4 regions of the Janthinobacterium sp. OK676 genome follow, and region 1 is predicted to be linked to each of the others. Evidence: predicted binding sites of a transcription regulator. Region 1 holds the regulator's gene; each other region holds the start of a gene.
What was found. The regulator FNR, encoded in region 1, switches genes on or off when oxygen is low (the NO sensors DNR and NnrR bind a similar motif). The targets are predictions, from matches to a motif close to TTGATNNNNATCAA.

Region 1 (4,214 bases):
GACGGCGATGGCCAGTTCCAGCTCCTTTTCGCCCGCATTCATCGTCATCGTCGTGGCCAGGGTATTCATGACTTCGTCGAGGTCGAATTCGACGGGCGACAATTCCATGCGGCGCGCCTCGATCTTCGAATAGTCGAGCACGTCGTTGAGGATGCCCAGCAGCGACTGGCCCGCCACGCGCACCATGGTCAGATACTTGCGCTGTTCCGTATCGAGCTTGGTATTGCCCAGCAAATACACCATGCCCAGCACGGCATTGAGGGGCGTGCGGATTTCATGGCTCATGTTGGCCACGAAATCGCTCTTCGCGCGGTTGGCCGCCTCGGCCCGGTCGCGCTCCTGCTCCAGCTCGGCCGCGCGCGATTCGAGTTCCTGCTGCAGGCGGTCGCGTTCGCTCATCAGGCCGTTGAACGCTTCCGTCAGTTCGCCGATCTCGTCGCGCTGCCGCACCGGCACGGGGGTGAAACGGCTGCCGCTGGTGCGCAGGGCCAGCAGGGTGTCGCGCAAACGCACCAGCGGCGACAGCAGGCGCACGGTGACCCAGCCCAGAACGGCAGCGGCCAGCAGCGAGGCGAGGATGCTCCACAGCACCAGCCGGTACAGCACGCCGTCGAACGGTTCGAAGGCGTCGTCGACGGGCAGCGAGGCGGCCAGCAGCCAGTTCACCGATTTCAGGCGCTTGAAGCTGTTGACGGCCGTGACGCCGCGGCTGTTGGTGCTGACCATGCTGCCTTCGCCATCTTCCTTCAATAGCTGGGTGGTGGTCGGGTTGGCGTTCGGCTGGCGCGGCTGCAACAAGCGGCTGGTATCGGGGTACAGCACGTAGCGCGGCACGGCGCCGCGCGTGAGGATGAAGTAATAGCCGCTCTTGCCGATCTTTTCCGTGCGCAGACGTCCCAGCAGATTGTCCTTGTACAGGCGCAGCACGCCGATCACCACGCCGGCCACCTGGCCATCGGCGGCCAGCACGGGCGCCACCATCTGCACGATGGGCATGCCGCTCGACTTGCCCAGCATGGGTTCCGTGATCATGGGCTGGCGCGTGCGCAGGACGGTCTGGAAATACTCGCGCTCGGCGACGTTGATGCCGGCGCGCCCCGCCACTTCCGGCATGTCGGCCACGACAGCGCCCTGCGCATCGAGCACCAGCACGTCGTCGAACAGCACCAGCATCGAGCGGCGCGAATAGTATTCGCGCAATTGGGCCGGCTGGGCGATCAATTCCGGCGGCTGCTGCCTGGCCGTCAGGGTGACGATCTGCAGCAGCATGCCCAGTTTGTCGTCGAGCTCGGCTGCGGTGCGGCTGATCAGGGAAGACTGCTGGCTCAGCAGTACTCGCGTGAAGTCGTCGCGCATGTGCCGCACCTGGATCATGGTGACCAGCGCGATCATGGCGATCGAGGTCAGGCTGGTGGCCAGCGCGACTTTTGCTTTGATGCCGAGAGGCTTCATGATTTCCTTTTCAGTACCGGGCGGCACAGGCGGCAGATAATGCTGTTAGGAATTTTCCTATCAATACATCAACTTGGCAAGCGGCACCGCGCAAATGCCCCTCCCCGCATGGGCTTGTGACGATGTTGCCATATAATTAAAGGCTGGACGTCGTTTATTCGCCGAAATTACCGTGAAATTGGCACACGGCAACCCTGTATGCAGTAAACTTGTTGTTGCATTTTCTAAAAGGTACCGACATGACTGAAGCGCTACTCACTCCAACCTTGCCCACAGTAACCGTGGAAGCGTTGCGTGCGCGATGCTCGACCTGCAGCATGCATCAATTGTGCCTGCCGATGGGCCTCGATGTGGGCGACATGGACAGGCTGGACCAGATCATCGGCCGCCGCCGCAAGATCGTGCGCGGCGCCTCGCTGTTCCGCATCGGCGACTCGTTCCAGAACCTGTACGCGATCCGCCTGGGACACTTCAAGACCTATCAGATCAATCCCGGTGGCGAAGAGCAGGTGACGGGTTTCCAGATGGCCGGCGAACTGCTGGGCATGGACGCCATCAGCGCCGACCGCCACCACTGTAATGCGGTGGCGCTGGAAGACAGCGAAGTGTGTGAAATCCCGTTTTCCAGCCTGGAACAATTGCTGGGCAATATGCCGACCCTGCTGCGTCATTTCCACCGCATGATGAGCCAGGAAATCACGCGCGAGCAAAGTGTCATGCTGTTGCTGGGCAATATGCAGGCGACGCAGCGTTTTGCCGCCTTCATCGTCAACCTGGCGTCGCGCTACGAGGCGCGCGGCTATTCGGGCAGCAATTTCCAGCTGCGCATGTCGCGCGAGGAAATCGGCAACTACCTGGGCCTGACCATCGAGAGCGTCAGCCGTTTATTGTCGAAATTCAAGAAGGAAGGCTGGCTGCGCGTGTCGAACCGCGAGATCGAGATCTTGCAGCCTGCCAAGCTGAAAGCCATTACGGCAGGCACGGACGTGTGTAAATAAGCTTTATAGCTCTTCATCCGCGCGCAGCGCGATGCTGCGTTGCACGGGCCAGGTCCAGATGCCGGACAGGCGCCACTCGCGCTTGTCGTTTTCCACCAGCACCTGCCAGCGGCTGCGCTCGAGCATCGGCAGGGCGACCGAGAAATTGCCGGCCGCATCGGGCCGCACCAGCAGCTTGATATCCTTTTCCGGCAGGGTCGCATGCGCCAGGTGCAGGAGCAAAGGAGCCTGATAGGCCTTGCCGAAGCTGTGCACGGAGCCGCTCAGGCGCGCCTGCGCCACGTCATACGACAGGCTCGTATCCATGGCCAGGTCGCTGGCGATCGTGTCGCGCTTCAAATCCTGGTTGATCGCCTTGCCCTGCTTGTAATAATCGCCCACCACCAGCGCGTCGGGCTGCGTAAACGCGATATAGCCCATGAAGCTGCCGACGACCACGGACAGGCCGGGGCCGATCATCAGCAGCCATGGCCAGCGGTGCTTGTACCACGGGGCAACGGGGGCTTGCAGTTTCAGACTGTCGGACATTTTGTTCTCCTTGGGGTCAGGCCCTTTGGGTCTGTCCCCAGCTTTTGCTTCTGGGTTGAAAATACAGTAAACCTACCGCATGTTGAATGCTACCCCTACGGCGAAATACCGGGGTCGGACCCAGAGGGTCCGACCCCGAATCAACATCACCGCGGCACGATGAAGACCGCGCTTTCGCGCACGTGCAGCGACGGGTCGTCCAGCGATTGCAATTCGATCGCAATCTTGTTCGAGCCCTTCTCGCCCACGCCGTGCGGCACGCGCAGGCGGATCGGCCAGCCCAGCGTTTCCGTCGGCTGCAAGGTCACTTCTTCGCGCGTCAGCAAGGTCAGGCCCGGCAAGCCGGAAGCGCTGATCTTGAAATGCTGGCTTTGCTCGGACGTGTTCATGATCTGCAGGCGGTAGACGTTTTCGATCATGCCGTCTTCCACTTCGCGTCCCATTGAACCGCGGTCGCGGATCACGTCCATTTTCAGGGGCGTGCGCAGGGCCAGCGAGGTACATACGGCGATGATGATCAGGGCCAGGATGGACGTGTAGATCAGCACGCGCGGGCGCATGGCGCGCTGGCGGATCTGCTTCGAATTGAAGTTGTTTTCCATCGCATGGTCGGTGCTGTAGCGTATCAGGCCACGCGGCCGCTCGACCTTGTCCATCACGCTGTTGCAGGCATCGACGCAGGCGGCGCAGCCGATGCATTCATACTGCAGGCCGTTGCGGATATCGATGCCGGTCGGACACACCTGCACGCACAGGGTGCAATCGATGCAGTCGCCCAGCTTGTCGTTGTTGCCGGCCTTCTTGCTCATGGCGCCGCGTGGTTCGCCGCGCTTGGCATCGTAGGTGATGATCAGGGTGTCCTGGTCGAACATGGCGCTCTGGAAGCGCGCGTAGGGGCACATGTATTTGCACACCTGTTCGCGCAGCCAGCCCGCGTTGCCGTAGGTTGCCAGGCTGTAGAACAAGACCCAGAACCATTCCCAGGGACCGAAATTGAGGGTGGTCACCTCGCGCGCCAGTTCCTTGATCGGCGTGAAGTAGCCGACAAAGGTAAAGCCCGTCCACAGGGCGATGGCGCCCCATACCAGGTGCTTGGCCGTCTTCTTGAAGGCCTTGCGCACGGACGGGCCCTGCCTGTCGAGGGCCATGCGCGCGCTGCGCGTGCCCTCGATGCGGCGTTCGACCCACAGAAAGATTTCCGTGTATACCGTTTGCGGGCAAGAAAACCCGCACCAC
Region 2 (4,214 bases), on a different contig from region 1:
GTGCTGCGTTTTTCCAGGAATTGCTGTACCCGCACATAGCTGTAGTCCGAGAACCAGGCGCCGCTGCAATAGCTCATCACGTCCTTCATCGGCGTGCTGCCATACACCGCCTTGCTCAACTGGCCGATGCTGCCCGCATAGCTGCTGTTGTACAGCGGTTGCGGGCCCAGGTCGCCATTTGCATACGGGTAGTCGGTGGCCGCGCCAGCCGGGCCGCCGCAGGCAACGTGCTGCAGCGAATGATTGTGGCCCAGTTCATGCACCAGCGTAGTCAGCCATTCAGGCCAGCTATTGCCGAACGGATCGACGGAGGCAATGCTGTTGAACCTGGCGTCCAGGCCGATCGCCGCCGTGAAATCGCCATTGTCGGTGCGAGAATTGACGTACGCCAGGCCAGCGGCGCGCGTGGAAGACATTTTCGGCACGAAGCCATAATAAAAGGCGCCGCTATCTTCCTGGGCGCGCTTGCCGTTCAGGGCTTCCAAGGTCGGGCTCCACCAGCTGTCGGCCGTGCTGCTGCCCGATACGCTCAGTGGGGCGCGCGTGCTAATGCTGATATTTTCCGCCGCATACGGATACACGCGGGTCAGCGCAGTACGGATCACCTCCGCGTCCGGCAGTTGCCCCACGCCATCGTCGGTGCTCAGCGGTACCAGCACCAGGTGGATTTTCGCCGCGCTGGCCACGACGGGCGCCGCTTCCTGGCTCACTTGCGTACCGTCGTTGCCCACGGCCGTCACGCGCACGCGCACGCCGGGCAGAATCCAGCCGGAAGGCAGGACGGCGCTGAAATTGCCGTTGAAACTGTAATCGCTTTTCGTTGTCGGCAAGACCGACGGGCCGCTCATGGTAATGCTGCCCAGGTTGCTGCCATTGGCGGCCGTCGCATTCAAGGTCACGGCCGGGCTGGCCTGGCCCGCCTGCGTGGCCAGCACGGACACGCGCACGGCGGCCGGCTTGCCGCGCGTCAGGCGCAAGGCGGCATCGCTGGCGTTCAAATTCAGTACCTGCGCGAAATCAATGCTGCCCAGAGTAAAGGCCGATACCGTGCCCGCATTCACGGCGATGCGCGAAGCGGCCGACAGCATCACGGTCCCCGTTGCCGACGCTGGCGCGGACAACACCAGCTGGCTGGCACTGGCGCTGACGATGACGGCCGGCGTACTGCCCACGGTCGCCGCGCTGACCTGGTCGAGATTGCTGCCCTGCACCGTCACCGACAAGGTCGCGCCGTTGACGGCCGACGTGACCGACGTCACTGCCACGCTGGGCAAGACCGTGTACGGTTCGCTGCTGATGACGTCGTTGTAGGGACCGCGCACCGTCAGCGCTCCCGTTGCCGCGCCCGCAGGCACCACCACCGTTACGCTGCCGGCTGTCTGGCTTTGCGGTGTTGCCGCGGCGCCATTGCCGAACTGCACCGCCGTCACGGCGCCCATGCCGCCGCCCGCGATCGTCACGCTGGAACCGACGCCACCCGTCGCCGGCGCGACGCCGCTCACGCTCAATGGCAGGTACACGTTCACGTTATAGCTGGTGGCCGCCGTGCCGCTGGCGCTGACGAGGCTCAAGGCGCCCGTGACCGGCACGCCCGGCATGGCCAGGGTCACGCTGCTGTCGCTGCTGGCGCTGGCGGTCACGTTCACGCCGCCCACCTGGAAAGCCGTCACGCGGCTCAGATTGCTACCCGTCACCACCAGGCTGCCGCCCACGGCGACGTTCGCCGCCGAGACGGCCGTCACGGCAGGAATCACAGCAGGAATCACGACGGGATTGCCCGACGTGGTTGCCACCACGGTGTCACCGCCACCACCGCCTCCTCCGCCGCAAGCGGACAGGCCCAGCATGACAAACGATGCTACAAGCAGATGGTTTTTCATGGCTGGCAACCATGTTGGTACAGCGCGAGGCCGGGGAGGACATGGGAGAAATGTGACATATTGGTGACTTTTGGTGAGAATGTAATTTCGAAGAACCAATATTATGGGTTAATTCGATTCCTAAAGACAACTATTAATGCTTTTGATTCAATTGGTTTTGATAATAGTTAAAGTATCTGTTTGGTAATCTTTATTTTTGGAATTATTCACGTCACTCTGTATTGTCTTAAATCAAAATTATTTTCCATTGCAGCTATTGCCATTCAAATCATTAAAAATATGCTGAGATGGCGCAAATAATGTGGAAATTTTTCCACAGCCTAGAGGCCATGTCTTCCTACCAATTTTGGCGGAAGAATTAACGTTTTGAGTAAGATTTTCAGGAATGAAATTTTCAGAAGCTGTCGTGGCGGAAGGCGATGTGTGGCAATGTGTTGCAAGAAGGCCAGCCGTGGGGCGAACGGCCGCTTTTGCTTAAAACCAAAGCAGCCTGATGCCGTATAATTTTAGACCCGGTGAAATCAGGCGATTGCCACCTTCTGCCCGGCTTACCCGGCCGGCACACTCCGTCAGCTGATCCCGCTGGCCTGCAACCGCCTCGTACAGTCTTGTCGCCGCGCCGCCGCCCGTTTGCCTATTGAAAGCATGAAATGAACGATACCGTGATCCCCGCCATGTCCCCGACCGAAGCCTCCTTGCGCGCCATCCTGGCGCAGCGGATCATGATCCTCGACGGCGCCATGGGCACGATCATCCAGCAATACAAGCTCGACGAAGAAGCGTATCGTGGCGGTCCCGCCGGCCGCTTCATCGATTTCGCCGCGCCGGCCGACAGCGGCGCGCGCGAACTGTTCGTCAAGGGCAACAATGAGCTGCTGACCCTGACGCAGCCGCACATCATCCAGGAAATCCATGAGCGCTACCTGGCGGCCGGCGCCGACCTGATCGAAACGAATACCTTCGGCGCCACGACGATCGCGCAAGACGATTACCACATGGCCCACCTGGCCTACGAAATGAACGTGCAGGCGGCCAAGCTGGCGCGCGCCGCCTGCGATAAATATTCCACGCCGGACAAGCCGCGCTTCGTCGCCGGCGCCCTCGGGCCCACGCCGAAGACGGCGTCGATCTCGCCCGACGTGAATGACCCGGCCGCGCGCAACGTTACCTTCGATCAATTGGTGGCCGCCTACCTGCAGCAGACGCAGGGCCTGGTGGAAGGCGGCGCCGACGTGCTGCTGGTGGAAACCATTTTCGACACCCTCAACTGCAAGGCGGCCCTGTTCGCCATCGACCTGTTCTACGAGCAAAACCCCAGCGTCGTGCGCCTGCCCCTGATGATTTCCGGCACCGTCACGGACGCGTCGGGCCGCATTTTGTCGGGCCAGACCGTGCCCGCCTTCTGGAATTCCGTGCGCCACGCGAAACCGCTGACGATCGGCCTGAACTGCGCGCTGGGCGCCGCCCTGATGCGCCCGTACGCGGAAGAGCTGGCCAAGATCGCCGACACTTTCGTCTGCATCTACCCGAACGCGGGCTTGCCCAACCCCATGAGCGACACGGGTTTTGACGAGTTGCCTGCCGACACGTCCGCCCTGCTGCGCGAATTTGCCGACGCGGGTTTTTTGAACATGGCCGGCGGCTGCTGCGGCACCACGCCCGAGCACATCGCCGCCATCGGTCAATTGCTGTCGAAAAACACGCCGCGCACCGTGCCGGCCCCATCGCACGACTTGCGCCTGGCCGGCCTGGAACCGTTCGTCGTCAACGACGAGTCGCTGTTCGTCAACGTGGGCGAGCGCACCAACGTCACGGGTTCGAAAGCGTTCGCGCGCATGATTCTCAACGAGCAATACGACGAAGCCTTGTCCGTGGCGCGCCAGCAAGTGGAGAACGGCGCGCAAGTGATCGACATCAACATGGACGAAGCGATGCTCGACTCGCTGGCCGCCATGACGCGCTTCTTGAACCTGATCGCTTCGGAACCCGATATTTCGCGCGTGCCCATCATGGTCGACTCGTCGAAATGGTCGGTCATCGAAGCGGGCCTGAAATGCGTGCAGGGCAAGGCCATCGTCAATTCCATCTCGATGAAGGAAGGCGAAGAGGAATTCCTGCGCCAGGCGAAGCTGTGCCGCCGCTACGGCGCGGCCGTGATCGTCATGGCCTTCGATGAGAAGGGCCAGGCCGACACCTTCGAGCGCAAGATCGAAATTTGCGCGCGCGCCTACCACCTGCTGATCGACGCGCTGGACTTCCCGCCCGAAGACATCATTTTCGACCCGAACATCTTTGCCGTCGCCACCGGTATCGAAGAGCACAACAACTACGCCG
Region 3 (4,214 bases), on a different contig from region 1:
TGGGTGACGTCATCCATCTGCGTGACGGCCTGATTCACTTCCGTGATGCCGGACGCCTGCTCCGCGCTGGCTTCTTTCACGCGCTGGATGATTGCATTGACTTGCTGCACCGAGGCCACGATGGCGCCCATGCTGTCGCCTGCTTGCTGCACGGCCACGCTGCCGCCATCGATGGTGGTGACGGATGTGGCGATCAGGGTCTTGATTTCCCTGGCCGCCTGGGCCGAACGCTGCGCCAGGGTGCGCACTTCGGACGCCACCACGGCAAAGCCGCGGCCTTGTTCTCCCGCGCGCGCCGCTTCCACCGCCGCATTCAGCGCAAGGATATTGGTCTGGAAGGAAATGCCATCGATTACGCCGATAATATCCACGATCTGGCGCGAATTGGCCCGTATCGTCGCCATCGTCGTCACCGCCTGCTGCATGGCCGCGCCCCCTTGCACGGCCAGGGTGGAAGCTTGCCCCGCCAGTTCGCAGGCCAGCTGGGCATTATCGGCATTGTCATTGACGGCTTGCGTCAGCGCTTCCATGGCGCTCGACGTTTCTTCCAGCGAACTGGCCTGCATTTCCGTGCGCGCCGATAAATCCAGGTTGCCGGTGGCAATTTCACGCGACGCCGTGTCGATCGATTGCACGGCGCCCATGATGGTGCGCAAGGTCTGGTTCAGGTGGGCGATGGTCTGGTCCAGCACGCGCGACGTGGCGGCGATTTCGTCATTGCCCTGCTTGGGCGCGCCGGCCGTCAGCTTGCCCGCCGCCAAGTCTTGCACGGCGTCGGCAATGCCGCGGATTTCCACCAGCATGGCGCGCCGCACCAGCATGGTCACGACGATGGAGACGAGAATAGACAGCAGCACCGTCAGCAGCAAGCTCCAGCCCAGGCTGCGAAACTCGGCGCTGGCGGCCGCATGGGCCTGGCTGCTGAGCGTCGTTTCCAGGGCCGACAGTTGCGCCAGCTGGGTATTGAACTGCACGAACTGGGTTTCCGCCTTGAGCATGGAATTGGTGGCGATCGACTGGTCCATCTGCGCCATTTCCATGGTTTCCAGCACGGCCTTGCGATAGCCGGCCAGGGCCGCGATGGCCGCATCGACGAGGCTGCGCTCGGCGTCCGTGGCCGTGGTGCGCAGCGTGGCCAGCTGGGTGCCGATGGCCGCGTGGCGCGCCTTGATCTGTTGCTCCAATGTGTCGAGGCGGGCCTTGGCGAAACTGCCATTCGTCCATGACAGCAACTGGTACATATTGCCATGCACCTCTTTGGCGTCGCCGGCCACGTCGGCGGCCGCCTTCAAGTGTGTGATGCGCACCCGCACCATGTTTTCCAGCGAGGCATTTTGCCGCACCATGCCATACCAGGCGCCCGTCGAGCTGAGTATCAGCAGCAGCAAGACCAGGGAGGGCGCCAGCAATAATTTTGGTCCGATGCGTAATTGATTGAGCATGCTTGACTCCTGGCTATGGCTGTTCACACCGCAGGCGGCGCGCGGCGTGCATGCGCGCCGCCCCTGCCTTATTTTTTGTAGATGCCCGCTTCCAGCACCACGTCGTTGACGCGCAGGATGTAGGTGGTCTTCGGTTCGATCTTGCCGCTGGTGGGATTCTTGTACTGGTAATCGACCCAGCCCTTGCCCTGTTTTTGCGCCAGCTCGATGATTTCACGGCGATATTTCTTGCCGTTCGCATCGGGCACGTCCGTCAAATCCTTGCCCACGATGGAAGGATTGATGGGGTGGGCCAGCACGATGCCCGTCTTGATGTCGCGCATGTCCACATACAGCGAGCCCTGCACGAAGTCCGGGTCCTTCGCCGTGATTTTCTTCATCATTTCTTCCTTGCCATGCGCCTTCATGAAGGCGGCGCCCCGTTCGGCCATGGCGATCGCATCTTTTTCCGTTGGTTCGACCGCGGCGCTGACGCCGCCGCCGGCAAATGCCAGGCACAGCAGGCTACCCGTGAATAAGCGTTGCATGAAAGCTCCTTGTGATATCGAGGGATGTGTTGCCAAGTCGTAATTTACGTTGCCGAAGTCCGTCTCAGATTGCGATGGAACAAACTAAGGTGTTGCTTGTAGGCAGCATGCAACGTTTCGACGGCTTGTTGATATGCAGCAATTTGGTTCCGAAAAGCAAGAACTATGATGACTTTCACAGCATGCCGGGGTGATCTCGCATGCGGGAGGAAAAGGCTGGAATTGGCTGGCATATGGCCAATTTCATGAAAGTTAACGCTATTTACAGGCAAGGAGCCGACCGTGTCCGCAAACATTACCGAGCCGTTTCCACCCAAGTTCAAGCCATATACGCGGCAAACCATACAACAGGCGCGGCAGTGGAAATGGCTGCCTGAAGAGCAGCGTGCAGCCGTGCAAGTGGTGTCGCACGTGTTGCCGTTTCGCACCAATGAATATGTGCTCGACCAGCTGATCGACTGGAACAACATCCCTGACGATCCCATCTACCGTCTCGTCTTTCCCCACCGCGATATGCTGCCGCCCGAGCAGTACGCGCACTTGCGCGACCTGGTGCTGGTCAAGCAGGACAAGGCCGCCATCGACGCCTATGTGCATGGCTTGCGCCTGGGTATGAATCCCCATCCGGCCGGCCAGATGACGCACAACGTGCCGCGGGTCAACGACGCGCCCGTGCGCGGCTTGCAGCATAAATATGCGCAAACGGTGCTGTTCTTCCCCAGCGCGGGCCAGACTTGCCACGCGTATTGCACTTTCTGTTTCCGTTGGCCCCAGTTCGTCGGCATGGACGACATGAAGTTCGATGCGCGCGAGTCGCACGAGCTGGTCGCCTACCTGAAACTGCATCCGGAAGTGACGGACGTGCTGTTCACGGGCGGCGACCCGATGATCATGAACACGCGGCAACTGGCCGCCTACCTGGAGCCGCTGCTGGCGCCGGGCCTGGAACATATCCAGAACATTCGCATCGGCACCAAGGCGGTGGCGTACTGGCCGCAGCGTTTTGTTTCCGACCGCGATGCGGATGACTTGATGCGCCTGTTCGAGCGCATCGTCAAGGCGGGCAAGAACCTGGCCGTGATGGGCCATTACAGCCATGCCGTCGAGTTGCGCCAGGACATCGCCCAGCAAGCCGTGAAACGCATCGTCTCCACGGGCGCCACCTTGCGCATGCAGGGGCCGCTGATCCGCCACATCAATGAAGATCCGGCAAGCTGGGCCGAACTGTGGCAGACGGGCACGCGCCTGGGGGCGATTCCGTATTACATGTTCGTCGAGCGGGACACGGGTCCGCGCGGCTATTTCGAGTTGCCCTTGGCGAAGGCGCACGAGATTTTCCAGGCCGCCTACCAGATGGTGTCCGGCCTGTCGCGCACGGTGCGGGGACCGTCCATGAGCGCTTTTCCCGGCAAGGTCGTCATCGACGGCATCGTCACCATCAACGGCGAAAAACTGTTTGCCCTGCAATTTTTGCAGGCGCGTAACCCGGACTGGGTGCGCCGGCCGTTTTATGCCAAGTTCGATGCGGAAGCGACGTGGCTGGACCATTTGAAGCCCGCGTTCGGCCACGACAAGTTTTTCTTTGAAACGGATGAGCCCGTGCCGCAGTTGCCGCACAAAATCATCCGCCTGGCACAGGCCGCCTGAGCATGCACGCGGCCGTTGCGTCTGCCCGCTCCGGCGTGGCCGTGTTTTGCCTGGTATTCCTGCCGTTCGCGCTCGGACATTATCTGTCGTGCCTGCTGCGCGGCGTCAACGCCGTGCTGACGGTCGAATTGCTGGCTTCCGTCGCCCTGACGCCAGCCCAGCTGGGCCTGCTGACCAGCGCCTTTTTTCTCGCCTTTGCGCTGGTGCAATTGCCGGTCGGCATGGCGCTCGACCGCTACGGTCCCCGCACGGTGCAACTGTGGCTGCTGGCGCTGGCGGCCCTGGGCGTGTGGCTGTTCAGCCGGGGCCATAGCTTTGCCGGGCTGATGTGGGCGCGCGCCTTGATGGGAGCTGGCCTGGGCGGCTGTTTCATGGCGGCCGTGAAAGCGATCTCGTGCGCCATCGCCCCATCGCGCCTGCCTTCCATGCATGGCTATCTGATCGCCGTGGGCGGCCTGGGTGCGGCCACGGCCACCATGCCCGTCAAGCTGGCCCTGCACTACACGGATTGGCGCGGCGTCTTCCTGGGCCTGGCGCTGGCGGCGCTGGCCATAGTCCTGCTGATCCGCCTGCTGTCGCCGGCCATGCCCGCGCCTGC
Region 4 (4,214 bases), on a different contig from region 1:
CACCGGGGCCTTGCCATTGATGCAACGCAAACGTGTCATCGCGTGCTGGCGATATGGTGAGCAATGTCGTCGCGCGCCTGGGCTCTTGTGGCGGGCTCTGCATCTACAACCAGCGTGACGCTGTTTCCCGTCAGCAGGAGCGAGCCATGCGAGCTACGAATCACCCCAGCAAGGAACAAGTGCGCGCCTATATGCGGCGCCGCGAACATGCGCTGCAGCCGCCACCACCGCCCGATGAAATTCGCCGGCAACTGGCCTGGTGCCACACGGACGATTTTCTCTGTACCTGTCTTCCGGCCACCCCGGCCGGCATGGCTGCGCGAGGCTGGCATCTTTCCGCCGAAATGGCTCGCTTGGGCGCCCTCATGGCGATTGCCTGGCTCATGCGTAGCGGCGTTCCTCATTGTAAAAATTGATGACTTGCAGCAAATTTTTCCGATTTGAGTTATCCTCTAGCACATCCCAAGTGCGTCAATTCTCTTCAATTATCACAATTTTGCTTTAAGTTACGCAAAAATCAACAATAGCGTGTATTATATTGTTTGCGGCGTAAAATCCGCATAAGTGATGGCGCTTTTTAGTGTGTTTACCCTGAATTAGTGCAGAAGAGACATTCTGTTTTTTCTTGCTCTAATACAACAAGTACGGATTTTTGATCATGTCTCTCAAACAAATTACCTCTTTGCCTACCTACAACCCGAATCGCGTCCTCGATGCGATCATCGACAAGCTGCAGTTGAAAAACGATGCCGCCTTGTCGCGAGCTCTGGAAGTGGCGCCACCTGTTATCAGCAAGATTCGTCACAACACCTTGCCGATCGGCGCCACGATCCTCATCCGCATGCATGAAATCAGCGATTTCAGCATTCGTGAACTGCGCGAGTTGATGGCTGCCTAAGAGCGCCTGACAGACGGCAAACTGAGAGGTGCCGTCTGGGTAAGTCAGGCTTGCCGCGTGCGGCAGCCACATCTGTTTTCCGCTTTTCTATTGCGTGTCGCGGTTCAGTACCGGACGATCAACATAGAAGCGCCCCAATTCCAGGCCAGTCGAAGACGATTTGACCACCGCCGCCGTCAGTGAGGCAGGCGCGCTGGAAAATGCGGTGCTGGCAGCCCCGGTCGCGCGGCCCGAATACGCCGTCGCCTGTACCGCCGCACTGGAAAACGCCGTTTGCACGGCCCGGCCCGAGTATGCCGTCGCCTGTACCGCACGTCCCGAATACGCCGCCTGCACGGCACGGCCCGAATACGCCGCCTGTACGGCGCGCCCCGAATACGCCGTTTCTGCGCGGATATAATCTTCCCCGAACGTTTGCTCATACAGTTGCTTCATGCGCTCGCCCACGCGATGGTGCGCCGCTTCGTCGTCTTCGCCGCGCAAGCCGATGTAGGGGAAGTGATGGAGGAAGTAGCCAAACACCTGTTCGCAGTCCGCCGCATATTTCAGGGTGTCGAGGATGTGGTAGTGCCAGAAGGTATCGACGTCCATCAAAGGCGCCGTTTCTTCTTCCGGAAACTGTTTCATCAGGATCAGGAAGCGGCGGTATTCGAATTCCACCGCATTCGCCTTTTCCAGGCTCCATCCTTCGCCTGATTCCCGGTGCATCAGCTTGACCTTGATCGCGTCCAAATTCAAATCGGCAATTGCCTTGAAACTGTCGTTCGTATCCATGAATGTCCTTTGGTAAAAAAGAGCGTTGTGGGAAATACGGTGAAACAAGGGAGAGCGGCGCTTGTGTGGCGGTTGTGTACTCCTGGCAAATGGTCGAGGAATGCCTGGCCCATGGCGGGCGGGCGCTGAATTGTTCTACATCAATATTGCATCTAATTACGAAATATGCAAGCTGAGCTTGTTTCATGCGGGCACCCGCCTGTCAGCTGCTGGCCCGGCTTTCTTCCTGGTAGGGAAACGCGGTGGCGTCCGCGCCCAGCGGCACGCTGACGTGCACGCCCATGCCGGCGCCGGGGCTGCTTTCGATGTAAAAAGTTCCACCTAACAACTTGATGCGTTCCTCGATGCCTACCAGGCCAAACGAGCCCAGCTTGTTGCGCCCGTCGATGGCCGCGCCCACGCCGTTGTCGCTGATGCTCATCGACACGGTATCGCGGCACTTTTCCAGCTTCACTTGCACGCGGCTGGCATGGGCATGCTGGGAAATATTGCTCAGCGACTCTTGCAGGATGCGAAACAGGGCCGTCGCGCATTGATCGCTGAGGCAAATGTCGTCGTGGCTTTCGCTCACCTCGCAGTCGATGCCCGTGCGCAGGCGAAATTGCGCCACCTGCCATTCGACGGCCGCATTCACGCCCAGGTCCAGCACGGTAGGGCGCAAGTCGTTGATGATTTGCCGCACGCTCTTGATGGTGGCGTCGATCTGTTCCAGGGTCGAGCGGGCGCGGGCATTCAGGCGCGGGTGGCGGCGTTGCGTGCGCGAAGCGAGCATGTCGGCGTCGATGCGCAAGACCAGCAGGTTCTGCCCCAGGTCGTCGTGGATTTCGCGCGCGATGCGCTTGCGTTCTTCTTCCTTGATCTGGTCGGCGTGGGCCGCCAGGCGGCGCAGTTTCTGGTGCGACAGCTGCAAGCGAATCTGGCTGGCGCGCAATTCCTCCGTCATGCCGTTGGCCATCTGGATGGCGCGCCGGCGCGACGAGGCCAGGGTATGGAACAGCATGTAGAGCAGCATGGCGCTGGCGAAACCGGTCAGCAGGGCCAGCCATGGCAAAAAGGCGTCGAAGCGCGTGTACAGGTCGCTCTTGCGCACGCTGAATAGCGCTTGCCAGACGCGGCCATTGTGTTTGATCAGCATCGTGCTGCTCAGGTAGCGGCCCGAACTGCCGGGCAGCCACCATGGCGCATGCATGCCCGCCGTCGTGCTGTCGAAGATGGGGCGCATGTCGTGTGGTAAGTCTAGCGGTGCGCGCGCCTGCGGGCCGATATCGAACAGGGTCAGGCGGACGTTGCGCACCGGCATGTCGGCCAGCGCGCTGCGCATCATCGTCACCAAGTCGTAGCCGATGCCGACGGAGCCCTGGTACGCCGCGCGCCTCTGCTCCACGGTATCGGTCGGCATGCCGTAGCGGTACACAGGCAGGCGCATGGCCATGCCCGTCAGCTGGGGACGGCCTTGCATCGGCACGGGCACGCCGGAATTGCTGATGTTGCCGGAATCGCGTGACTGCGCCAGCGCTTCGGCGATCAGGGGACGCGAGGCGATGTCATAACCATATTTTTCCGGGGCGCTGGCGATCGGCTCGATGTACACGAGCACGGAATAATGGGAGCGCGGGGCGGGCGGATGGATGGCAAACGCCGGATAGCCATCGCGTCCGGGCGGATAGTCGCGCCGCATGGCCGCTTCGAAGACGGGGCGCTGCGCTTCGTCCAGTTCCTGGCTGTAATTGAGGTTCATCACACCCGGGTAGTTCTGTTGCAGGGCGATATTTTCCACGTAGCGGTGGAATTGCTCGCGGCTCACGTGTTCGTTGGCGTGGAACAGGCTGGCCGTACCGCGCAGCAGATTGGCATACGACTGGACGCGCGATTCGATGTTTTTCCGGGTATTGCGCGCCAGGTTGTCGAACAGGTCGCTGGCGTCGCTTTCGACCGACAGCGAGGCGGCCATGTAGAACAGCAGACCTGCCATCATCGACATCACGAAGCCGAGCAGCCACAGCGGTCTTTTTTCAGCAGATAAGGGGTGTTCGCCGGCAGTAGAAGACATTGCCATCCGCATCAGGAGGAGGAATCGGGTGCCGCCTGGATGGCGGTGGCTGGACTGCGTTGTACAAGCGCTATCGAAATTGCAAATTGCTCAATAGCTGCCTAATATACAAAATTATTGTGAATGTAGTCAACAGGCAATATTCTCAGTGACATATGTTGTTGAAACGAAAAAAAACCGCCGCAGCGGTTTTTTTTGTGTGTGCCATCCAGCCCTTATTTGGCGGGCTGCCAGCTGTCTTTCAGGGTGACGATGCGGTTGAAGACGGGCTTGCCCGGCTGGCTGTCGACCCGGTCGGCCGCGAAGTAGCCGTGGCGCTCGAACTGGAAGCGCTCCTCCGGCTGGGCCAGTTCCGCGCCCGGTTCCAGCCACGCTTGCACGACTTCCTTGGCCAGCGGATTCAGGGCCAGCTTGAAGTCCTTGCCGCCCGCGTCCGGTTGCGGGTCCGTGAACAGGCGGTCGTACAGGCGCACTTCGGCGGGAATGGCCGTC

Region 2: BLU39_RS21700 (IPT/TIG domain-containing protein) is a predicted target of FNR. The motif match lies at 2,102-2,115, and genes of this name have one in related genera.
Region 3: BLU39_RS07915 (KamA family radical SAM protein) is a predicted target of FNR. The motif match lies at 2,098-2,111, and genes of this name have one in related genera.
Region 4: BLU39_RS20175 (glycine-rich domain-containing protein) is a predicted target of FNR. The motif match lies at 1,803-1,816, and genes of this name have one in related genera.

Annotation. Positions count from the first base shown of each region.
Region 1 is NZ_FNHA01000018.1:64,483-68,696, reverse strand. It holds gene BLU39_RS26895 (response regulator) at 1-1,452, opposite strand, end outside; gene fnr (fumarate/nitrate reduction transcriptional regulator Fnr) at 1,692-2,450, shown strand; gene BLU39_RS26885 (FixH family protein) at 2,454-2,978, opposite strand; gene ccoG (cytochrome c oxidase accessory protein CcoG) at 3,125-4,214, opposite strand, start outside.
Region 2 is NZ_FNHA01000012.1:53,794-58,007, reverse strand. It holds gene BLU39_RS21700 (IPT/TIG domain-containing protein) at 1-1,880, opposite strand, end outside; gene metH (methionine synthase) at 2,531-4,214, shown strand, end outside.
Region 3 is NZ_FNHA01000003.1:234,468-238,681, reverse strand. It holds gene BLU39_RS07925 (methyl-accepting chemotaxis protein) at 1-1,442, opposite strand, end outside; gene BLU39_RS07920 (cache domain-containing protein) at 1,511-1,969, opposite strand; gene BLU39_RS07915 (KamA family radical SAM protein) at 2,252-3,616, shown strand; gene BLU39_RS07910 (MFS transporter) at 3,619-4,214, shown strand, end outside.
Region 4 is NZ_FNHA01000010.1:282,321-286,534, forward strand. It holds gene BLU39_RS20165 (hypothetical protein) at 147-416, shown strand; gene BLU39_RS20170 (hypothetical protein) at 659-898, shown strand; gene BLU39_RS20175 (glycine-rich domain-containing protein) at 986-1,672, opposite strand; gene BLU39_RS20180 (sensor histidine kinase) at 1,875-3,722, opposite strand; gene BLU39_RS20185 (glutamine--tRNA ligase/YqeY domain fusion protein) at 3,938-4,214, opposite strand, start outside.